DNA from 3 places in the Mycobacterium sp. IDUB_36 genome. Region 3 is predicted to be linked to each of the others. Evidence: riboswitches for the same ligand, from Rfam matches in the RefSeq annotation. Region 3 holds a riboswitch; each other region holds the start of a gene.
What was found. Region 3 has a riboswitch for cobalamin ahead of ACZYW1_RS05655 (PPE domain-containing protein). Riboswitches for the same ligand answer to the same signal wherever they lie in the genome.
Positions count from the first base shown of each region.

Region 1 (7,805 bases), on a different contig from region 3:
CGAAATCGTCTTCTTCGGCGAGCGACGGCCCTCGGACCCGGGATCAGCCAAACCGGACACCAGTGCGGTCGATGTCGCCCACGCGATGATGGAGAAGGTCAGCGAGCTGAGCTGACCCGGAACATGTTGATGAGGACCCACACCCGCACTCGGACAGACATGTGTCCCGGTGTGTGGCGACCGTGGCAGGCCGAGGACGGGCTGCTGGTCCGGATCCGACTGATGGGCGGCTTGCTGCCCACGGCGGCCCTGCGACGGCTGGCGGAAGTGAGCCGACGCCACGGCGACGGTCGCATCTACCTCACTCGCCGCGCCAACCTGCAACTGCGCGGCTTCACCGCCGACGGGCTACAACTCACGGCTGACGCCACGACGGCGCTCGAATCGACTGGGCTGATCCCCACGCGCACACATGAACTCGTACGCAATGTGCTCGCCTCACCGCAGACAGGCCTGGCCGGCGGCCTCGCCGATTTACGCCCGACGATCGAACGACTCGACACGCTGCTGTGTGCCGACCCGAACCTCGCTCTGCTACCCGGGCGGTTTCTGTTCACCCTCGACGACGGCCGCGGCGATCTGCTGTATCGGTTGACCGGAGCCGGCAAGCACGGCACCGACCTGGGATGCGTAGCGCTCGGTGACGGCGCGGCCCAGTTGCGCATCGGCAACCAGTGGGGTGACGTGGTGGCCCTCGACGAGATCGCCGACGGGTTGGCCGATTTGGCGTCGCAGTTCTTTACGGCACGAGGTACCGGCGCCGACGCGCCGTGGCACATTCGCGAGCTCAGTCGGCCGCTGCGACCGCCGGTCGCCGCCGACCCGCGCATCCCGGCTCCAGCGCCGCCCCTGCCGTACGGCGTTGTGCCGGGCGGCAACCATGCAGCCGTCGCGGACGGTGCGCTCACACCCCAGAGTGTGCAGTCACTGCTCGAACAGGCAACGGACAGCGCGGATGTCATCGTCACGCCGTGGCGCGGCATCCTCGTCCCGAACGCGCACGAGGTGACTGGGTGACCCAGAGCCGCAAGCCGACCCGGCGCTACGACTACATCGCCGACGGCCCCGCCATCTACGTGGACTCGTTCGCCACCATCCGCCGCGAAGCCGACCTGTCCCGGGTCCCAGCCGACGCCGAGAAACTCGCCGTCCGAATGATCCACGGCACCGGTCAGCCGAACCTGGTCGACGACTTGGTGATTCACCCGTCACTGGTGTCGGCCGCGCGTTCCGCGCTGCAAACGGGAGCCCCGATCCTCTGCGATGCACGGATGGTCGCGACCGGCATCACGGCCGGCCGGCTGCCCGCGCACAACGAGGTGCACTGCTTCTTGAACGAGCCCGGTGTGCCGGAACTGGCGAAGAAGTGGAACACCACCCGTACCGCCGCCGCCGTGTCGATGTGGGAACCCCTCCTGGCCGGTGCGGTCGTCGCCATCGGCAACGCACCGACCGCGCTGTTCCACCTGCTGGAGATGCTGATCGACGGTGGGCCTCGGCCTGCGGCCATCGTGGGCTGTCCGGTCGGATTCATCGGGGCCGCGGAATCCAAGTCGGCCCTTGCCGCATTGTCACGCGACCACGGCATCGACATCCCGTTCGTGACGGTGCGCGGACGGCGCGGCGGCTCGGCGATCACCTCGTCGGCCATCAACGCGCTGGCCTCGGAGGCCGAATGACGTTGGCGCGCTTCTACGGAATCGGACTTGGTCCAGGCGATCCCGAGCTGATCACCCGCAAAGCGGCGCGAATCATCGGCGAATCCGACGTCATCGCCTACCACGCCGGCGTCAACAAACAGTCCTACGCGCGGACCATCGCCGCGGATCTCATTCCTACGGATGCGATCGAAGAAGAACTGCGCTACCCGCTGACCACTGGAACAACCGACCATCCCGGCGGGTACGCCGGAGCGCTGGCCGAGTTCTACGAGGAGTCGGCGGCCCGGCTGGCCGCGCATCTGGAGGCCGGGCGCACGGTCGCCCTTCTCGCCGAAGGGGATCCGCTGTTCTACGGCTCCTTCATGTACATGCACGACCGGCTCAGCGCCCGTTTTGCCACCGAAGTCATACCGGGAATTCCGGCCTTCGCCGCGGCGACGGCAGCGGTCGCCTGGCCCCTGGTCCGGCAGACCGATGTGCTGACCGTCCTGCCCGGGACCCTGCCCGAGCCGGAGCTTGCCCGGCGCCTGGCCGACACCGACGGCGCGATCATCATGAAACTCGGCCGCACCTTTCCGGCGGTCCGCCGGGCGCTCGCCGCCGCCGGGCGTCTTGAACACGCGATGTACGTCGAGCGCGCCAGTCACCCTCAGCAGCGTTGGATGCCGGTGGCCGAGGTCGACGAATCGAGTGTGCCGTACCTGTCGCTGATCGTGGTCAACGGTGATTCGATCAATGGGCCGCGATCCCGTGTGATGGCCGAAGAGCCCAGTCCGGCAACGGTTTCCAGTGCCGCAGGTATCGCCGAACTCCTGGTGGTCGGGCTCGGCCCCGGACCGGACGACTGGCTGACGCCCGAGGCGGCGACGGCGCTGTCCGATGTGCGGCACGTCGTCGGGTACGCGCCGTACGTGGCGCGAGTGCCGCAGCGAGAAGGTCTGCAGCGGCACGCATCCGGCAATACCGTCGAGGTCGACCGCGCCCGCTTCGCGCTCGACCTGGCCCTGAGCGGTGAGTCCGTTGCCGTCGTCTCCGGCGGCGACGCAGGCGTGTTCGGCATGGCGTCGGCCGTGTTCGAGGCAGCCGACGACGAGCGGTTCGCCGAGGTTCCCATCCGGGTCCTGCCCGCGGTGTCGGCCGTCAACGCCGTCGCCGCGCTGGCCGGAGCGCCGCTGGGCGCGGACTTCGCGGTGATGAGCCTGTCGGACCGGCTCAAGCCGTGGCCGGTGATCGAGAAGAGGTTGCGCGCGGTCGCCGACGCCGACCTGGTAGTGGCGATCTACAACCCGGCTTCGCGGTCTCGCCCCGACCAGATCAAGCTGGCCCGGGACATTCTGCTCGAACACCGTCGCCCCGAAACGGTCGTCGTGGTCGGTCGTGACGTCGGCCGGACCGGGGAATCGTTGACCGTGACCACGCTCGGCGACCTCGACGCCGACACCATCGACATGAAAAGCCTTGTCCTGGTGGGCGCATCGAGCACTCGGACCACTGCCTCCGGCCGGGTGTGGACGCCGCGGTGGGTGCGGTGACCGCCGTCCAGTTCGTCGGCGCCGGACCGGGTGCCGCCGACCTGCTGACTGTGCGGGCTACCCGGTTGCTGGCAGCGGCCGACACCGTGCTCTATCCAGGCAGCTATCTGGATCCCGGTGTGCTGCAAACCTGTTCTACGACAGCTGAATTGATCGACACTCAGAAGCTGGACCTGGACGAGATCGTCGCCGCGATGGTCGAGGCGCACGGCGCCGGCCGACGAGTCGTGCGACTGGTGTCGGGTGACCCTTCGCTGTACAGCGCCGTGTCGGAGCAGGCTCGGCGGCTCGACGCGGCCGGCGTGCCGTGGGCCATCACGCCGGGGGTGCCGGCTTACGCCGCGGCCGCGGCGCGGGTCGGTCGCGAACTCACCGTCCCGCTCGTCGCGCAATCCGTTGTGTTGACCCGCGTCCAGGCGCGCTCCACCGCGATGCCCGAGACCGAGTCGCTGGCCGCGTTCGCCGCGACCCGTGCGACTCTCGTGCTGCATCTGGCCATCACCTCGATCCGGGGATTGATGGACGATCTGCGGCCGACACACGGCCCGGACTGCCCGGTCGTGGTGGTCTACCGGGCGTCGCAGCCGGAGGAGGTCGTTCTCCGCGGGACGATCTCCGACATCGCCGAGCAGGTCGAGGCGGCGGATCTTCGCCAAGCAGCGGTGATCCTGGTGGGTGACGCACTCGGCGAGCGCACCGATCCGCGGGCGGGGGAGAGCCACCTCTACGACCCGCAGCGCGACCGATCGGCTTTTCGGTGACCTCAGCCGGCCGGCCTGGTGAACGCCCACTGCGTCACCGCGCGGGCCGGCGCGAAGCCGGTGAACGACCCGACCGGCGCAGCGTGCTCGACGTGGATTCGGGTGAGCTCACCGCCGTGCTCGGAGTACGCGGCGGCCAGGACGGCTTCGGTCTCCACCGTCACGCCGTGCACCACGATCCGGCCGCCGGCCGACAGTGCGTCCAGACAGCGCGCCAACACCCCGGGTCGGCTCGCGCCGCCGCCGACGAAGACCGCATCGGGAGCGGCCAAGTCGCTCAACGACTCTGGGGCGGACCCGTGGACCACCTGCAGAGCGGGTACACCCAGCGAGCGGGCATTGCGGCCGATCCGTTCGGCGCGAACGGAGTCCGCCTCCACGGCAACGGCCCGGCAGCTCGGGTGTGCGCGCATCCACTCGATGCCCACCGAACCGGCACCGGCGCCGACGTCCCAGAGCAGCTGACCGGGCGCCGGCAGCAGGCGGGCGAGCGCGGCAGCCCGCAGATCCCGCTTGGTGAGTTGGCCGTCGTGTTCGAACAATTCGTCCGGCAGGCCGCTTGCCCACCCGGCGAGCAGCGGACCATTCAATTGCAACGCAATGATATTCAGCCGTGGTGCCTGACCGTCGAACTCTCCGGCCGTCGACTCCCGAATCGTCTCCTGGTCGCTGCCGAGGCCACCCAGCACGACGAAGCGGCTCGCCCCGTACCCGCGCGCGGCGAGCAGATCGGCAAGAGCCGCCGGGGTTTTCTCGTCAGAGGACAGCACCAAGACCCGGCGACCGGGAGCGAGCTCCCGCAGGGCGGCGTGGACGTCGCGGCCGACGACGCTGACCACCGCGGTGGATTCGGCGGACCAGCCGAGCCGGGCCCGGGCGATGGTCACCGACGACAGATGCGGGATGACGGTGACCCGGTCGGTGCCCAGGATGTCGACGAGCGTGGTGCCGATTCCGCTCAGCATCGGGTCGCCGGAGGCCAACGCGACCACCCGGCGGCCCGCGTACTGCGTCAACAGGTCTGGCAGCGCAGCGCTCAGCGGGGACGGCCAGGGCTGATGGACCCGGCCGTCGACGGCGGGCAGCAGCGCCAGCTGACGCGGGCCACCGAGCACGATTTCCGCTGCCGCGATGGTGGCCCGCGCGAGCGGCGACAGCCCGTCCCAACCGTCGGCGCCGACGCCGATGACAGTTACCCGCAGGTCGGAGGTCGGCACGGCGGCGATGCTAGCGTAAGGCCCGCGAGGCACCCTGCGAACAGGCGTAATGGTTTCGTGGGGGAACGAGGGAAGCCGGTGAGATTCCGGCACAGGCCCGCTACGGTGATCCGTCGCGCCGCCCGGTCCATGGGCGCACGAGCGGTCAGTCCGACTGCCGGCCTCGCATGAAACGAGCGGAGCCTCACCATGACCAGAACTGATCAGCTGTACCCGTTCCCCGCCGTGGTCGGTGGCGATCCCGACGCGCCCGGTGGGCTCGACGACATGGCACTCGCGCTGGTGCTCAGCGTCATCGATCCGGGCATCGGTGGCGTGCTGGTGCGCGGCGAAAAAGGCACCGCGAAATCGACGCTGGTGCGCGCCCTCACCCGGGTGCTGCCGCCGATCGACGTGGTCGCCGGCGACCGATTTTCTACCGACCCGGCGGACCCGGACCCGGCCTCTCCGGACGGGACCTTCGGCCCCGGAGCGCTGGTCGAAACCCGACCCGTGCGACTGGTCGAACTCCCGGTCGGTGCCACCGAGGATCGCGTCGCGGGATCGATCGACCTCAAGCAGGCGCTGAGCGACGGCGCGGTGCATTTCGAACCCGGGCTGCTGGCCAAGGCGCACCGCGGAATCCTCTACGTCGACGAAGTCAATCTGCTGCACGACCACCTGGTCGATCTCCTGCTCGACGCGGCCGCAATGGGCACCGTCACCGTGGAACGCGACGGCATCTCGGTCACCCACGCCGCGAAGTTCGTCCTGGTCGGGACGATGAATCCCGAAGAGGGCGAACTGCGTCCGCAATTGCTCGACCGCTTCGGTCTCACGGTCGAGGTCGCCGCGCCGAAAGACCCGGTGCAGCGGGCCGAGGTGGTGCGCCGGCGGCTGCAGTTCGACGCCGACCCGGAGGCGTTTCGCGCGAGGTACGCGAACGCCGAAGAGCGGCTTGTCAATCGGATCCAGCACGCCCAGTCGCTGCTGGGTCGAATCCAGCTCACCGACGCCGCACTGCTCAGAATCGCCGAAGTCTGCGCCGCGGCCGGTGTCGACGGAATGCGGGCCGACATCGTCATGGCCCGGACCGCCGCGGCCCACGCCGCGTGGCACGACCGCGACCATCCCAACATCGACGATCTGCGCGCGGCCGCCAAACTCGCGCTGCCACATCGTCGTCGGCGCAACCCGTTCGACGCTCCCGGGCTCGACGACGACCAACTCGACGAGCTCTTGCCGCCCGAAACCGATCAGGCGCCCGAGCCCGACCCTGACCTCGACCCCGACGACCCCGGCGGTGGCCAGGACGCTCCCGACACCGCACCGCCCAATTCGGGCGGCGGACAGCAGAATCCGGCATCCGCACCGCCGGTCGGTGCCGGAGAGCCCTATCGGACAAAACTCTTCACAGTCCGCGGCGTGGGAGACGGGCACGCCGGCCGTCGCAGCCGCGCGCGGACGACGACGGGCCGACGGACCGGGGCCAGCCCGCTGTCGGATGCGGGCATCCACCTCGTCGAGACCGTCCGCGCCGCCGCGCCACATCAGGTCGCTCGCGGGCGCAGCACCGGCCGCCTGCTGCTCCGGCCCACCGATCTTCGTCGGGCGGTCCGCGAGGGACGGGAAGCGAACCTGGTGGTGTTCGTCGTCGACACCTCGGGATCGATGGCGGCACGCGAACGCATGCAGCAGGTCAAGACCGCAATCCTGTCGCTGCTGCTCGACGCCTACCGACGCCGCGACCGGGTGGGGGTCATCACCTTCCGCGACCGCGCGGCCGAGATCGCCCTGCCACCAACCGGATCGATCGACATCGCGGCCAAGCGACTGGACGACTTACCGGCCGGCGGGCGGACGCCGCTCGCGGAAGGGCTGATGAAGGCCGCCGAGGTGGTCCGGCGTGAGCGGTTGCGAGATCCGAGTCGACGGCCGTTGCTCGTCATCGTGACCGACGGCAGGGCGACCGCGGGCCCCGATCCCGTTGCCCGGGCTCATCAGGCTGCGGCTGTGCTGCTGCACGACGGCATCGACAGCATCGTCGTCGACTGTGAAAGCGGCCGGATGCGAATGGGTTTGGCAGTCACCCTCGCCGAGCACCTCAATGCCGAGCACGTGCCGCTGGCTCAGGTGAACGCCCAGGCGCTGGCCGACATCGTCCGCGGCGCCACCACACCCGGGGCGGCCTGATGCCGCAGGGCCAGGTCTCGATCGTGCCCAATGACCAACTGACTACCCGGCAGCGCCGCAACCGGCCGCTGCTGCTGGTGCACACCGGCGAAGGCAAGGGAAAGTCTACGGCCGCCTTCGGATTGGCGCTGCGCGGATGGAACCAGGGCTTCCGCATCGGGGTGTTCCAGTTCGTCAAATCGGCCAAATGGCGCATCGGTGAGCAGACCGTGCTCGAGCGGTTGGGCGCGCTGCACACCGAAACGGGTGAGGGCGGGCCGGTCGAATGGCACAAGATGGGGTCGGGTTGGTCGTGGAGCCGCAAGGCGGGCACCGAGCTCGACCATGCGCAGGAGGCCGCGGAGGGCTGGGCCGAGATCAAACGGCGCCTGGCCGCCGAGACCCACGACCTGTATGTGCTCGACGAGTTCACCTACCCGATCACCTGGGGTTGGGTTGACATCGACGACGTGGTCGACACGC
Region 1 is NZ_JBVAXH010000002.1:731,175-738,979, reverse strand. Features, by position in the region: gene ACZYW1_RS21780 (sensor domain-containing protein) at 1-115, shown strand, start outside; gene ACZYW1_RS21775 (nitrite reductase) at 172-1,017, shown strand; gene ACZYW1_RS21770 (precorrin-8X methylmutase) at 1,014-1,679, shown strand; gene cobJ (precorrin-3B C(17)-methyltransferase) at 1,676-3,193, shown strand; gene cobM (precorrin-4 C(11)-methyltransferase) at 3,181-3,954, shown strand; gene cbiE (precorrin-6y C5,15-methyltransferase (decarboxylating) subunit CbiE) at 3,957-5,171, opposite strand; cobalamin riboswitch at 5,182-5,351, shown strand; gene ACZYW1_RS21750 (VWA domain-containing protein) at 5,361-7,343, shown strand; gene cobO (cob(I)yrinic acid a,c-diamide adenosyltransferase) at 7,343-7,805, shown strand, end outside.
Region 1: another riboswitch for cobalamin. It lies ahead of ACZYW1_RS21750 (VWA domain-containing protein); the one in region 3 lies ahead of ACZYW1_RS05655 (PPE domain-containing protein).

Region 2 (7,805 bases), 2.3 Mb from region 3:
CTGGATCATGCCGCCCACCATGATCGCGTGCGGGGATGCGGCCATGCCCCGGCGCAGATGATCGACGACGTGGACGCCCCACCCGACTACGAAAAGCAGTGCCGCCCAACGCAGATTTCGCTGAGCGGACGTGGATGGCTGCGGAAGTTGCATGGTCATCGTGGATCACCGTCCTTACGCCTGACATCTAGTTGTACTACTACGCAGCGTAGTAATCAAGAGGTTTGCGGCGGGCTTTTGACGGAACGGAAACCATCTAGCTAGAACACGTTCTAGTCTTGCCGCCATGGGATTTCTCAAGCAGGAAACTCCGCAGCTCGACTTCGAGGAATGGAGCAAGGGCACCCGCGCCGAGAAGATCGTCCCGATGGCCCGCCACTGGGCCGAGGTCGGCTTCGGCACCCCGGTACTGCTGCATCTGTTCTACGTGGTCAAAATCGTGCTCTACATCCTGGCGGCCTGGCTGTTGGCGCTGACCACGACCGGTATCGACGGGTTCACGGACGTCGCGCACTGGTACGCCGAGCCGATCGTGTTCGAGAAGGTCGTCCTTTTCACGATGCTGTTCGAGGTGGTCGGCCTCGGATGCGGATTCGGCCCGTTGAACAACCGGTTCTTTCCGCCGATGGGTTCGATTCTCTACTGGCTGCGCCCCGGCACCATCCGGTTGCCACCGTGGCCCGGACGGGTTCCGTTGACGAAGGGCGATAGTCGCGCGCCCGTCGACGCACTGTTGTACGCGGCGCTGCTGGCGCTGCTCGTGATCGCGGTGTTCTCCGACGGCACCGGCCCGCGGCCAGCCCTCGGTACGACGATCGGAGTGCTGCCGGCCTGGCAGATCTGGTCCGTGCTGGGAGTGCTGGCGGTGCTCGGGCTACGGGACAAAGTGATATTCCTGGCGGCTCGCGGTGAGGTGTACGCCTCGTTCACGGCGACGTTCCTGTTCGCCGGTTACGGCGTGGACATGATCCTGGGCGCCAAGCTGGTGTGCCTGGTGATCTGGCTCGGTGCCGCGACATCGAAGCTGAACAAGCACTTCCCGTTCGTCATCTCCACGATGATGAGCAACAATCCGGTCTTCCGGCCCCGGTTCATCAAACGCAAGTTCTTCGAACACTTTCCGGACGACCTGCGACCCGGCCGGGCATCCCGGTGGCTCGCGCACTTCAGCACGGCCATCGAGGGATTGGTGCCGTTGGTGCTGTTCTTCAGCCACGGGGGCTGGTGGGGTGCGATCGCCGCGTTCGTCATGCTGTGCTTCCACTTCGGCATCCTGTCGTCGATCCCGATGGGCGTCCCGTTGGAGTGGAACGTCTTCATGATGTTCAGCGTGCTCGCGCTCTTCGTCGGACACCCTTCGGTCGGGTTGCGCGACCTGACGACGCCGTTGCCGCTGTTGCTGTTCGCTGTGGTCGCCGGAACCGTGGTGACCGGAAACCTGTTGCCGCGCAAAGTATCCTTTCTGCCCGGCATGCGCTACTACGCAGGAAACTGGGACACCACGTTGTGGTGCATCAAGCCGTCGGCAGAGGCAAAGATCGCCGCGGGCGTCGTTGCGATCGCCAGCATGCCGGCTGCCCAGCTGGAGAAGTTCTACGGCAGCAAGGAGGCCGCGCAGATCCCGATGTACATGGGATATGCCTTCCGCGCCTTCAACACTCACGGCCGGGCACTGTTCACGTTGGCGCACCGCGTGATGGCCGGCCAGAACGAGGACGACTACGTCCTCACCGATGGTGAGCGCGTCACCAGCACCGCCATCGGGTGGAACTTCGGCGACGGGCATTTCAGCAACGAGCAGTTGGTCGCGGCGCTGCAGCGACGATGCCACTTCGAGCCGGGGGAGGTACGCGTGGTGATGCTGGACGCTCAACCGATTCACCGGCAGACCCAGCAGTACCGTCTGGTGGACGCGGCAACCGGCGAATTCGAGCGGGGCTACGTCATGGTGGCCGACATGGTGACTCGGCAACCCTGGGCGGACGACGTGCCGGTGCACGTTGCCGAGGCCCACCGCGACTGATTGCTGACTTCGCCGCACCGACCGCCGTCGGGTCCGACGCCGTCTTGCAACTTTGTGTTTCATCAGCAATTGATGTGTGTAACCGATGTGCCTCGTCAGCGCTGTCCAGTGCGGACGCCGGCAACGTCTAGCTAATTAGGTTTCCGATTCAAACGCGAGATCGTCGCGTCCGCGTTCCGTGTTTGCCGACGCGGTCGAAACTGGTCGATTGTCCTGATTCACAGCGAACTCGCAGTTCAGCGATCTAGAGATTTATTGGGCACGTGCCTTGTTTCTTATCCTACTCCCAGGTAATGTCCCCGCTCGCCAATGTGGCATGCGCCACAATCAATTTTCAGCAAAAGGAGATGCCGTGCAGCTGGTGAGTTTTACCGGTAACCACGGGGGGAACATCGAAGCGCGTTCACCGGGTTCAGCCACCCGGATGCGCGCATGTGCGGCCGGCGCGTTCGCGCTGGTCGGTGCGGGACTGATCGCCGTCAACCCGGTCGCCTCGACCATCGGGACCGGCGCTGTTCATCGCGACGTGCACTTGGTCAGCGTCGACGCGATCGCCGATCTCGCGGCCGCGACCGATCCGCTGACCGAGTGGTCGAGTGTCTTCACGGAGGCGGCCGCCAACCTTGAGGCGATCGGCACCGAGATCCAGGCCGACCCGTTGCCGGTGCTGTCCGAAGTGATCGCCAACCAGTTGGCGTTCGGCCAGACGATCGGCACCAACCTGTCGGATCTGGCCACCGGGCTGAACACCTTGTTCACCGACGAATTGCCCGGGCAGTTCCAGGATCTGATCACCGGGATCGATGCCGGCGACATCAGCGCGTCCGTCAACAACTTCACCGAGGGCCTGCTGATCGACCTGCTTCCCGGCGCCGGATCGCTGGTGAACATCTCTGAGATTCCGGGCGAGATCGCGCAGAATCTGGCCAACGTGTTGACCAATGACCTGTCGAACGTCGTCCTGACGGGGTTGCTGTCCCCGACGGCGGCGCTACTGGGCACCACACAGGCTTTCGCCGACAGTGCGCAATCGATCGTCGACGCCTTCGACGCCGGACAGACCGACGCGGCCTTCACCGACCTGCTGAACATTCCGGCGGTACTCACCGGCGCCTTCCTCAATGGCTACGACGCCACTGACACGTTGGGCATTTCCTACGCCGGCATCCTCTCGACGCTCGAAACCGGCATCAGCCCAGGCCTTCTCGACGAACTCCTGGTCCAGCTGCCGCAGGAGATCGCCCAGACGCTGGCCGGCGACGGGACGCCAGCCACGCTGGCGGCCGACTGGAGCGCGCTGCTGGCCGAATTCGGGCCCAACCTGGCGGCCGACGCCCTGTCAGGCCTGTAGCCGACGAAGGCCGGGCGTGACGACGCACCTCACGCCCGGCCTTCGTTACCAGGTTCTCTCGACTACCCGCCGTCAGGCGTTGGCGCGGACCTTCTTGGTCGCCTCGACCAGGTTGGCCAACGACGCGTTCACCTCCTCGGAATTGCGGGTCTTGAGGCCGCAGTCCGGGTTGACCCAAAGCCGCTCAGCCGGAATCGCTTTCAGCGCTTCGTGCAGCGACTTGGTGATCTCGTCGGTGCTCGGCACCCGCGGCGAGTGGATGTCGTAGACACCCGGTCCGACGCTGTTGGAGAAGCCGATCGAGTTCAGGTCGTCGAGCACCTCCATGTGCGAGCGTGCCGCCTCGATCGAGGTGACGTCGGCGTCCAGGTCGGCGATCGCGCCGATCACCTCACCGAACTCCGAATAGCACAGGTGCGTGTGGATCTGGGTGGAGTCCTCCACCCCCGATGTCGCCAGCCGGAACGCGCCGACGGCCCACTCCAGGTAGGCCGGCTTGTCGGAGTTGCGCAGCGGCAACAACTCTCGCAGCGCCGGTTCGTCGACCTGGATCACCGCGATGCCGGCAGTCTGCAGATCCACCGTCTCGTCGCGGATGGCCAGCGCCACCTGGTCGGCGGTGTCGGCCAGCGGTTGGTCGTCGCGGACGAACGACCAGGCCAGGATCGTCACTGGACCGGTGAGCATGCCCTTCACCGGCTTGTCGGTCAGCGACTGGGCGTACTTGGCCCACTCCACCGTCATCGGCTGCTGGCGGGTGACATCGCCGTAGAGGATCGGCGGGCGCACGCACCGGCTTCCGTAGGACTGCACCCAGCCGAGTCGGGTGGCGAAGAAGCCGTCCAGTTGTTCGGCGAAGTACTGCACCATGTCGTTGCGCTCCGGTTCGCCGTGTACCAGCACGTCCAGGCCGAGCGACTCCTGCAGCTTGATCACGTCGGCGATCTCGGACTGCATCCGGCGGGTGTACTCCGACTCGTCGATCTCGCCGGCGACCAGTGCGGCACGGGCCTTGCGGATCTCTACGGTCTGCGGGAAGGACCCGATCGTCGTCGTCGGCAACGCCGGCAGGTGCAGCCGCTCGGTCTGTGCCTCGCGGCGCTCAGCAGCCGGGCCGCGTTCCGTGCCACCGGTTTTCGCGATCGACTCGAGGCGCTCGCGCACCTTGCTGTTGTTCAGCCGCGGGTCCTTCTCACGTGACGCGACCGCGGCATTCGACTCGGCGACTTCGTCGGCCACCGCGTCGCGGCCGTCCTTGAGCGCCTTCGCCAACGTGGCGACCTCGTGCACCTTCTCCGCGCCGAACGCCAGCCAGCTGCGCAGCGCGTCGTCCAGATCGGTCTCGGGCTCCAGCGAGTAGGGCACGTGCAACGTCGAGCACGATGTCGAAACAGCAAGCGAGCCAACCGAACCCAGTAAGCTCGCCAGGGTGCCCAGCGCCGCCTGCAGGTCGGTCCGCCAGATGTTGCGGCCGTCGACGATGCCGGCCACCAGCGTCTTGTCGCCCAACTGAGGCACCGAGGCCAACGCGGTGTCGGCGCCGTAGACCAGGTCGACACCGATCGCCTCGACAGGTGTGCGGGCCAGGGCGGCCAATGTGTCGCCGGGGTTGCCGAAGTAGGTCGCGACGTGGATAGCCGGCCGGTTGTCCAACGCCCCCAGCGTGGAGTACGCGCGCTCGGCGAGCGTGGCGGCATCGGGGGAGATGTCGGTCACCAGTGCGGGCTCGTCGAGTTGTACCCACTGCACATCCTGGTCGGCAAGCTGTCCGAGCAGGTCCTCGTAGAGCGGAACCAACTCGTCGAGCCGCTCGATCGGGGCGCCCGCACGGTCGACGGCCTTGCTCAGCAACAGGAAGGTGATCGGGCCGATGATGACCGGACGGGCCGGAATGCCTTGTTCGCGAGCCTCTTTGAGCTCGCTCAGGACCTTCTCCGGGTGCAGCGAGAACTCGGTGTTGGGACCGATCTCCGGGACGATGTAGTGGTAGTTGGTGTCGAACCACTTGGTCATCTCCAGCGGTGCGATATCCCCGGTGCCACGAGCCGCTGCGAAGTAGCGATCCAATTCGTCGGAGACGCCCTCTACGCGCGGCGGCAGGGCGCCCAGCAGCACGGCGGTGTCGAGCATCTGGTCGTAGTAGGAGAACGTGTTGACCGGCACCGAGTCGAGTCCGGCGTCGACCAGCTGCGACCAGGTGTCGCGGCGGATGGTGGCGGCGACCTGTTCGAGCTCCGATCGGCTGGTGTTGCCTTTCCAGTAGCTTTCGGTGGCGCGCTTGAGTTCTCGCTTCGGCCCGATGCGCGGCGAGCCGGTCACGGTGGCGGTGAAGGGTGTTGCGGTCACGGTTGTCGTCCTTCAAATTGACGGGGTGGTCACCGCCAACGGACGCACAACCGGTCCGGCGCAGTGCACAGCACTGCAACCATTACGGCCAGACGCCCATTCCACGAGGCGGTGAGCCGCCAGGCGCGGCGCGCCCGGCACAGTCGGCAGGTCTTCGGACTCACAGGCATGCACCGGCTGGTGCTCCTACTGGCCGTCGCTTCCCGGTTTGGTGACCAGTGCTATTGACGACGTTCGTTCCTGCATACCGCTGCGGGACAGTCCCGGACTCGCACCGGGTTCCCTCTTACGAAGCACATCTAACATGCCTCGCTCGGTGCCGCACCCGTCACAAAAAACGATGGGACCGGCAGACCGACTGCGAGGTGAAGATTACCTGATCGACGGTGCCGGGCCGGTGTGCTCGACGTCCCGCCCTCAGTGATCGCCGCTGCCGCCCAGCGCTTCGGCGATGGGTAGGTCGCCGTTGTTGAAGTCGATGGTGCGGCGGATCGTCGACGGATCGGCCAACGCTGCGGCCGCCACCGAAGCGACGTCCTCCCGGGAGACCTCTGCCTTGTCGGCCGCTCCCGCGCCCACCGCGATCCGTCCGGTCCCGGGGTCCGACGTCAGGCGGCCCGGGCCCAGCACGGTCCAATCCAGTTCGCCGGCACGCAGATGGGCGTCCGCGGCCGCCTTCGCCTCGGCGTACGCGAAGAACGAGTCGTCCTCCGCGACACCGTGATCGGGCCCGGCGCCGAAGTAGGACACCATCACGAACCGCCGCACGCCGGCCTGGGCGGCGGCATCGGTCACCCTGATCGCGGCGTCGCGGTCGACGGCGTAGGTGCGGGCCGGGTCGCCGCCACCGGCGCCGGCGGAGAACACCACCGCGTCCTGACCTTTCACCACGTCTGCGAGGGCATCGGTGTCCAAGTGCTCGATATCCGCGACGACCGGGTGGGCACCGGCGGCGGTGATGTCGTCGGCGTGATCGGAATTACGGATGGTCGACGTCACCTCGTCTCCGCGGTCGGTGAGGATGCGGGCCAGATGCAGGGCGACCTTGCCGTGGCCGCCGACGATGAGGATGCGGGACATGTCTTCCAAAGTACGGAGTCCGACGCTACTTACCAGTAAGGGACCCCGGCGACGACCCAACTAAGCGGTTGGTCAACAATCGATCCAAGTCCGCGCGACGACGATGCAGGCCGCAGGTCTGAGGAGGAGTCGGGCAAATGAGCCGGAGTGTCAAAGGAGATAGCCATGGCTGAAGCCGTCATCGTCGAGGCAGTTCGTTCACCAGTCGGCAAGCGGAACGGCGGCCTGTCCGGCGTCCACGCCGCCGACCTGTCCGCACAGGTTCTCAACGGCCTGGTGCAGAAGGCCGGCATCGATCCCGGCCTGGTCGACGACGTGATCTGGGGCTGCGTCATGCAGGCCGGTGAGCAGGCGATGGACATCGGCCGTACTGCGCTGTTGGCCGCGGGGTGGCCGGAGACCGTGCCCGGCGTGACCGTGGACCGGCAGTGTGGCTCCAGCCAGCAGTCGATCCACTTCGCCGCGGCCGGCGTGATCGCCGGACACTACGACGTCGTCGTCGCCGGTGGTGTCGAGTCGATGTCGCGCACCCCGATGGGCGCCTCACTCGCCAACGGCGGCAACCCGTTCTCGCCGGGCTTCAAGGCCCGCTACGACCGGACCCCCAACCAGGGCATCGGCGCCGAGATGATCGCCGAGCAGTGGGGCTTCGATCGGACCACGGTCGACCAGTTCTCGCTGGGGTCGCACGAAAAGGCGGCTGCGGCACAGGATTCCGGTGCGTTCGACGACCAGATCGTCGGGATCAAAGACCAGGACGGTAACGCCGTACTCAAGGACGAGGGCATCCGTCGCGGCACCCCGATCGAGAAGATGGCTCAGCTGAAGCCGGCCTTCAAGGAAGACGGCGTGATCCACGCCGGTAACTCCAGCCAGATCTCCGACGGTTCGGCGGCGCTGCTTATCATGACGGCGGAGAGGGCAAAAGACCTGGGGCTCAACCCGATTGCCAAGGTGCACACCGCCGTGTTGGCCGGTGCCGACCCGGTGATCATGCTGACCGCG
Region 2 is NZ_JBVAXH010000001.1:3,468,996-3,476,800, forward strand. Features, by position in the region: gene ACZYW1_RS17275 (hypothetical protein) at 1-159, opposite strand, end outside; gene ACZYW1_RS17280 (DUF3556 domain-containing protein) at 287-2,023, shown strand; gene ACZYW1_RS17285 (hypothetical protein) at 2,376-3,374, shown strand; gene metE (5-methyltetrahydropteroyltriglutamate--homocysteine S-methyltransferase) at 3,447-5,720, opposite strand; cobalamin riboswitch at 5,849-6,059, opposite strand; gene ACZYW1_RS17295 (SDR family oxidoreductase) at 6,138-6,800, opposite strand; gene ACZYW1_RS17300 (thiolase family protein) at 6,966-7,805, shown strand, end outside.
Region 2: another riboswitch for cobalamin. It lies ahead of metE (5-methyltetrahydropteroyltriglutamate--homocysteine S-methyltransferase); the one in region 3 lies ahead of ACZYW1_RS05655 (PPE domain-containing protein).

Region 3 (7,805 bases):
CCCCGCTGACCGTGATGGCCAACGTGCTCGGCGCCGCGCACACACCCGAGATGACGATCGACGAGCGGCTGCACCACCTGTTCGCCCGGATGCCCGACGCCCGGGTGCACCTCTACGGCAAAGACGAACGACCGGGCCGCAAAATCGGCCACATCAACCTGCTCGGCAACGACCCGGCCGAACTGCCGAATCTGCGTGAGCGTGCCGAGCGCGCGGCACACTGGTTGTCAGAAGCGGAGTGGACCGACGGATGGGATCCGCATTCAGATGAGTGAGTCTGTGCGCGTTGGCGTGATCATGGGCAGCGACAGCGACTGGTCGGTGATGTCCGACGCCGCCGACGCGCTGGCCGAGTTCGGCATCGCCCACGAGGTCGGGGTGTACTCGGCGCACCGCACCCCGCAGCGGATGCTGGACTACGCCCAGCAGGCCGCCGATCGCGGCATCGAGGTGATCATCGCCGGGGCTGGAGGCGCGGCCCATCTGCCTGGAATGGTGGCGGCGGCGACGCCGCTGCCGGTGATCGGCGTTCCGGTGCCGCTGGCCAAGCTGGACGGTTTGGACTCGCTGCTGTCGATCGTGCAGATGCCGGCCGGGGTGCCGGTGGCCACCGTGTCGATCGGCGGAGCCCGCAATGCCGGCCTGCTCGCGGTGCGCATCCTGGCCGCGGCCGAACCCGGCCTGCGCAGCCGGATCGTGGCTTTTCAGAAGGAGTTGGCGGAGTCGGTGCTGGCCAAGGATTCGGCTCTGCAGCAGCGTCAAGGTAAAGTTACCGACGAGTAGCACCCGCGGTCGGGACAGAAAAGAGGAGGCCGGAAATGGCTCAGTGGGCCGGAGATTCGTCGTTCGATCTGTTCCAGCTGCCGGACGAGCACAACGAGTTGCGGTCGGCGATTCGCGCGCTGGCGGAGAAGGAGATCGCCCCCTACGCCGCGGAGGTCGACGAGCAGTCACGCTTCCCCGACGAGGCGCTCAAGGCGCTCAACGCGTCGGGCTTCAACGCCGTCCACGTCCCCGAGGAATACGACGGTCAGGGTGCCGACTCGGTGGCCGCGTGCATCGTGATCGAGGAAGTGGCGCGGGTCGATGCGTCCGCGTCGCTCATCCCCGCGGTCAACAAGCTGGGCACCATGGGCCTGATCCTGCGCGGCTCCGACGAACTGAAGAAGCAGGTGCTGCCGACGCTGGCCAACGACGGGCTGATGGCCTCGTATGCGCTGAGTGAGCGCGAGGCCGGCAGCGACGCCGCGTCGATGAAGACCCGCGCCAAGGCCGACGGCGACGACTGGATCCTCAACGGCGCCAAGGCGTGGATCACCAACGGCGGCAAGTCATCCTGGTACACGGTGATGGCCGTGACCGATCCCGACAAGGGCGCCAACGGCATCTCGTCGTTCATCGTGCACATCGACGACGAAGGCTTCACCGTCGGCCCGAAGGAGAAGAAGCTCGGCATCAAGGGTTCGCCGACCACCGAGCTGTACTTCGAGAACTGTCGCATTCCCGGCGACCGGATGATCGGCGACCCGGGCACCGGCTTCAAGACCGCGCTGGCGACCCTGGACCACACCCGTCCGACCATCGGTGCGCAGGCGGTGGGTATCGCCCAGGGCGCGGTCGACGCCGCGATCGAATACACCAAGGAGCGCAAGCAATTCGGCAAGTCGGTCAGCGACTTCCAGGGTGTGCAGTTCATGCTCGCCGACATGGCGATGAAGGTCGAAGCCGCCAGGCTGATGGTCTACAGCGCGGCCGCCCGCGCCGAGCGCGGTGAGTCGAACCTGGGCTTCATCTCGGCGGCGTCGAAGTGCTTCGCCTCCGACGTGGCGATGGAAGTCACCACCGACGCCGTGCAGCTGTTCGGTGGCGCCGGCTACACCACCGACTTCCCGGTCGAGCGGTACATGCGCGACGCCAAGATCACCCAGATCTACGAGGGCACCAACCAGATTCAGCGGGTGGTGATGTCGCGCGCCCTGCTGCGCTGACGACGACTACGCCTGCGCCGGTGCGGCGGCGGCCGTCTGGCTCGCCGCCGCGCTCTCGACGCTGAGCAGGCTCTCCGCCTCGTGGTCTTCCCGGTAGGCCTTGCCGCCGCCGTTGAGGCCGAACAGCCGTTTGCTCCACAGCAGCCACACCACCGCGACGATGTTGACGACCAACGCGAAAGCCCGGAGCGCGGTGACCTTTTCGGTCACCTCGTAGATCTCCAGCGGCAGGAACACGCTTGTCGCGATCACCGCGAAGTACTCACCCCAGCGCTTCATCAGCCAGAGTCCGACTGCCTCGATGAGCTCGATCAGCGCGTAGCCGGCCAGACCGATCGCGATCCACTGCAGCGTCGACGACGACAGCGCGAAGGCATGGGAGATCTGGTGGACGAGTTTAGAATGCTCCGGGTCCCAGCCGATCTGATTGGCCAGCGGCTTCAGCAGCGGAATGTCTCTGTCCAAGGCCTGTTGCAATCGTTCGCGCGAGCCGCTGAATTTCAGCACCCCGGCCGCGACCAGAAGGAACATCAGGCCGCGAAAGGCCCGCTCGACCGCGAGTAGGCGCATCAAGGTGCGATCCCGCAGGAACCGGCCGCGCGGAATCTCCGGCGCGGTGTTCGCCGGACCATGATTGCGCGGCGGCCCGACGACGAACGTCTCGCAGCGCAGGCAGCGCCAGGCCTCCCCGGCGGGCGTCTGGACCGTCAGCCGCTCGCGGAGATTGGGTTCATCGGGAGCAAATGTCGCGTGTCCGCGCAGTCCGCACGAGCGCAGCGCAAAATCCACCATGAGGGCACGCTACAGCGACCGGCCGCGATCGGTCTCAGTCCAGGTCCGGGTTCCAGGTGCCCGGCAGCATCGGCATGGTCGAGTCGGCGCCGAACTGGTCGCGGGTCAACGTCGCCAGCCCGGCCGGTTCGGCGCCGTCCGCACGCGCCGCGCTGCCCGCGAAGCCGAGGCGACCGCCGTCGAGATCGGATGCCGTCACGTCCGGCTCCAAGTCCATGTATTCGTAGCCACGCCCGATCATGGTGGCCTGCGCGCGCCGTCGCCGCCGCACCGGCTGCTTGTCCTCGAGAGCGGCTGCGGCGGCCGGTATTTCGGCGCTGTCGACCGCCGTCTTGGTGGCGCGCTTGCTGGCGCCGCGGGCCTGCCGAGCGGCGAGGCCCAAATCGCCGACCATGTACATGTAGGCCGGCATCGTCACACCCGTTGGACCCGCGGGGGTGGGCGGCGGAGGAGGTGGCGCCGGCGCCGCGACCGGGGCGTGCGCCACCGTCACCGGGGCCGGGGCGGGGGCCATCGGCGCGGGCGCCGGCGGTGGGGGCGGGGTCGGAGCCAACGCGATCGCCGGGGTCAGCGCCGGCAGGGCTGTGGCGGGCGCCAGTCCGGCCAGGCCGGCCAGGCCCGCCAGACCTGCCGCGCCCAGCGGTGCCGCGGCCAACGGCAGCAGCGACGAGGTCGCCAGCGGCAACAGGCTGGGCAGCGCCAGGAGCAGCGGCTCCAGGATGTAGTGCAGCAGCTGGATGGTGTTGCCGATAGTGGACCCGACGATCTCCACCAGCGCCAGCGGCGCGACCAGGATCAGCGCCTGTGGGTTGACCGCGGCGGTGTAGACGATCGCCAGCAGGTCGTCGACGATGACCATGCCGGTGAAGGCGATGTAGGAGCCGGGGTCGAGCGGGACCGACAGCACGTAGGCGAGGCTGAACGGGTTGAGGTAGCTCAACGGGTTGCCGGTGAAGGCCAGCCACGACCCGGGCACGCCGATCGGCGGCAACCACGACGGGTCCAGACCCTGCAACCACGCTCCGATCGGATCGTTGACGCCGGTGTAGCCGATCTCGTTGAAGAAATCCAAAAGCTGCTGATAGAGCGGGAAGTCGCCGGTGTTCGGATAGGGCGGTTGCGGGAACAGGCCTTCCAGATATTGCTGCAGTTGGGTGAACCAGGCCGGCGGTGCCGTCGGATCGGTGGCATCGGCCGCCGCAGCCTTCATGATCGTCGGCGCCGGTTGGGCCGGCGGCGCGGCGGCGACGCTCGCTCCCGCGACGCCCTCGTAGGTGCCCATCACGGTGGCCGCTTGTACCCACATCCGCGCGTAGTCGGCCTCGGTCAGCGCGATCGGGATGGTGTTGATGCCAAAGAAATTGGTCGCCGACAACACCGCGTGGGTGGCGTGGTTGGCCGCCAGCTCACCCAGGGTAGGCATGGCGGCCAGTGCGGCGGTGTAGGCCGCTGCCGCAGTTTCCTGCTCGGCGGCCATCGCGGCGCTGTTCACGCTCTGTTGCAGCAGCCACTCCAGATACGGCGCGTGCGCGGCGGCGTAGCTCTCAGCGCTCGGGCCCTCCCAGCCGCCTTGCGCCGCGCTCAGCACCGCGGTCAATTCGTCGGCGGCCTCGGAGTATTCGGTGCTCAAGCCGGTCCACGCCGACGCAGACGCCAACAGGGAGCCCGGACCCGGGCCGCTACTCAGTAGCGTCGAATGCACTTCCGGGGGTGAGGCGATCCAGATCGGCGCGGTCACGGCCGGCCGTCGGAATCTGGAAACGACAACGCGCGCAGCGCCATGAGGGACTCTCGCTCCCGGGGTCGACCGCCCCGTGTTGCAGGACGCGATGACGTGAGTCTCCTGGCTCTCGGATCGCTGCTTGCCTCGCCTTCCGGCCGTGGCCGTGGCTGGTGAGGGTCGCTCCCCGATGACAGTGGCGGGACCGCGCCGGATTCACACCGGCTTCCTCTGTCGTCATCGCCTAACGGGGGAATTTTGCCACACCACGTCAAATGCCGCTTTCGAACCGTCGGCGCGTCATCCCTATCGGGTCCCGGGCGGCGAAGCCGAACTGTACGGTGACCGCATGACGGGCAACCCGCGCGAGGCCGTGCGCAATCAGCTCTTGCTGAATGCGCTCAGCGGTCCGGTCGATCTCAATGCGGTCGATTGGCTTGTCAAGCACCACCATTCGTCCGCCTCGCCGCACGAGGTGCAGGCCGAGACGCTGGACGCGATCAGCGAATGGGTGGGCGAGGGGCTGTTCCGGCTCGGCGAGCCCGCGGGCAAGGCGAGACGTTTTGCCGCCTGGCATCATTCGCTCGAACATTCACTGCACAAGATCTCGCACGCCTACATCAAGCGGTACGACGATCCCGAGAAGTGGATGTACTCGGTGTGGCTGGCCTTGACGGCGAAGGGCGAACTGCTGGCCCGCTCGATCGAAGACAAGGACATCGACGGGTACCGGTCGCCGGCGACGTGAACGCGCCCCGGATCCGGCTCGCGACCGCCGACGATCTGGTGCGCGTCCGCGAGATCGTCAACCACTACATCGAGCAGTCGGTGTTCAATTTCCGGACCGAGCCGCAGAGCCTCGACGAGGTGCGGGCGTCATGGGAGAAGCTGCACGGGCGGTTCCCGTGGCTGGTGGCCGGCATCGACGGCCGTGTCGTCGGGGCGGCCTACGCGGGACCGTGGAACGAACGCGCGGCCTATCAGTGGACCGCTGAGGTCACCGTCTACATCGAGGAGTCCGTGCATCGCCGCGGAGTCGGTGACGCGCTCTACACCGAGTTATTGGACCGACTGCGTATCAACGGGTTTCACAGCGCGGTCGCGGTGATCGCGTTGCCCAACGACCCGAGTGTGCGGTTGCACGAACGGCACGGGTTCGTGCGCGCCGGACACCTTCGCGAGGCGGGTTTCAAGCACGACGCCTGGCACGACGTCGGGTTCTGGCAGTGCGTCCTGGCTCGCTAGCCGGCGACGAGTTCTGCGGTGCAGTAATAGTTTTCGGTCTGACCGTCATTTCGTTCCGGCGCGGGCAGTCCGGCGTCGGCCAGTAGCCGGCTGGACCGGTGCCGGGTGGTCTGCCAGCCGCGTTCGTCCAGGTAGGGCGCCACGTCGCGGCGTTCACCGCTGTACCAGAGGTCGTCGAGGCGGGCGTCGAGGCCGTGTTGGTACCACTTCTCCGACGACGCGTGCATGACTTCCAGCGATTCCGGTGAACTCAGAAAGATCTCGACGACCAGCCGGCTGCCGGGCGCACTGAGCTCGGTGATGTTGTCCAGCAAGCGATCCTGGGCGTCGGGCGGCAGGAAAGCCAGCAGGCCCTCGGCGACCCACGCGGTGGGCAATTGGGCGTCGAAACCCGCGTGTGCCAGCGCCCCCGGCCAGTCGTCGCGCAGATCGATCGGCACTGCCCGCAGGTCGACGGTCGGCTGGGCCCCGGCCGCAGCCAGCGTCGCGGTCTTGAAATCCGTCACCTGCTGCTGATCGATCTCGAACACCACCGTCTGCGCGGGCCAGGACAACCGGTAGCCCCGCGCGTCGAGGCCGGAAGCCAGGATCACGACCTGGCGGATGCCCGACGTCGTCGCGTCGGTGATGAATTGGTCGATCAACCGGGTGCGCACCGCCAGCAGGTCGGTCATCGGCTGCATGCCCCACGGGTGGCCCGCGATATCGACCTCGTCGCCACTGATCTCACCGTTCGCCCAGCGGGTGAAGAAGTCGACTCCGACCGCGCGAACCAGCGGCTCGGCAAACGGATCGTCGATCAGCCCGTCCCGGGTGGCTCTGCCCCGGCCCGCGGCGACCATGGTGGCGGTGGCTCCCACACTCGTTGCCAGATCCCAGGTGTCGTTCTCGGTACGCGCCATGTGAGCCAGGGTAGCCATCCGATGCTGGGAGTTACCTTGCGGCGGGAGGCCGCAATTCGGCGACATTCCTTAACGCAGCGGCCAGTTGCCATTCACTTTTCTGGGATCGCGGCCGCATAAGGTACCGCCTTATGAGCGCACCTTCACCCGTGCCCCCGACAGGCTTGTCCGCCGGCAACTGGTCTCCACCGCGCTGGGAGACCACGTTCATCAGCGTGACGAACGCGACCCTGCAGGTCGTCATCGACGAGGCCGACCGCGCTCTCAACGCCCACGGGGCCGAAGGCTGGGAAGTGGTGAACTCCTCGGTGCAGCGGGTCCAGGTTTCGCACCACTTCGCGGGCTACGACAAGGGCGGCGAGTTCTACTTCGAGTGGAGCATCGTCTGCACCCTGAAGCGTCCCTTGGCGCCTTCTTGACGGCCGGACTGGTTCGCCCCCGGCGCGCATTGACCTAACATCGCTGGGTGACCGAATCCCGTTCGACGAGCGATCAGGCCGGCCTCGTCGTCGACGCCTGCTGCGCCGAGACCGGGCACGGACACGGACACGCGCACGAACGCGACGCCCAGTGGCAGCGCGGCGCGCAGTGGGCGTACCGGCTGGCCTGGGTCAGCATGGTCGCGATGCTCACCGAAGGCGTGGTCGGGCTGTGGCAGGGCCTGTCGGTCGGCTCGATCGCGCTGACCGGTTGGGCGCTGGGCAGTCTGCCCGAAGCGCTGGCCAGCGCGATGGTGGCGTGGCGATTTTCCGGGTCGCGGACGGCGTCGGCGACCGCCGAGCGCCGCGCCCAAGTCGGCGTCGCCTGGTCGTTCTGGCTCACCGCGCCCTACATCGCCGCGGAATCCGTCCACCACCTCCTCGAGCGGCACGACGCCGAGACCTCAGTCGTCGGCATCGTCTTGACCGCTGCCTCGCTGGTGCTGATGCCGATCCTGGGCCGGGCCAAGCATTCGCTCGCCGAGCGGTTGGGCTCGGCGGCCACCGCGGGGGAGGGCACCCAGAACTACCTGTGCGGCGCGCAGGCCGCGGCCGTCCTGGTCGGTCTGGCCGTGGCGGCGATCTGGCCGGGCGTCTGGTGGTTCGACCCGGCGATCGGCCTCGGCATCGCCGCGGCGGCGATCTGGCAGGGCGTCAAATCCTGGCGCGGCGAGGACTG
Region 3 is NZ_JBVAXH010000001.1:1,148,705-1,156,509, reverse strand. Features, by position in the region: gene ACZYW1_RS05675 (5-(carboxyamino)imidazole ribonucleotide synthase) at 1-275, shown strand, start outside; gene purE (5-(carboxyamino)imidazole ribonucleotide mutase) at 268-783, shown strand; gene ACZYW1_RS05665 (acyl-CoA dehydrogenase) at 819-1,988, shown strand; gene ACZYW1_RS05660 (DUF2127 domain-containing protein) at 1,995-2,780, opposite strand; gene ACZYW1_RS05655 (PPE domain-containing protein) at 2,815-4,518, opposite strand; cobalamin riboswitch at 4,597-4,781, opposite strand; gene ACZYW1_RS05650 (hypothetical protein) at 4,850-5,248, shown strand; gene ACZYW1_RS05645 (N-acetyltransferase family protein) at 5,245-5,745, shown strand; gene ACZYW1_RS05640 (class I SAM-dependent methyltransferase) at 5,742-6,647, opposite strand; gene ACZYW1_RS05635 (DUF4177 domain-containing protein) at 6,779-7,066, shown strand; gene ACZYW1_RS05630 (cation efflux transmembrane domain-containing protein) at 7,249-7,805, shown strand, end outside.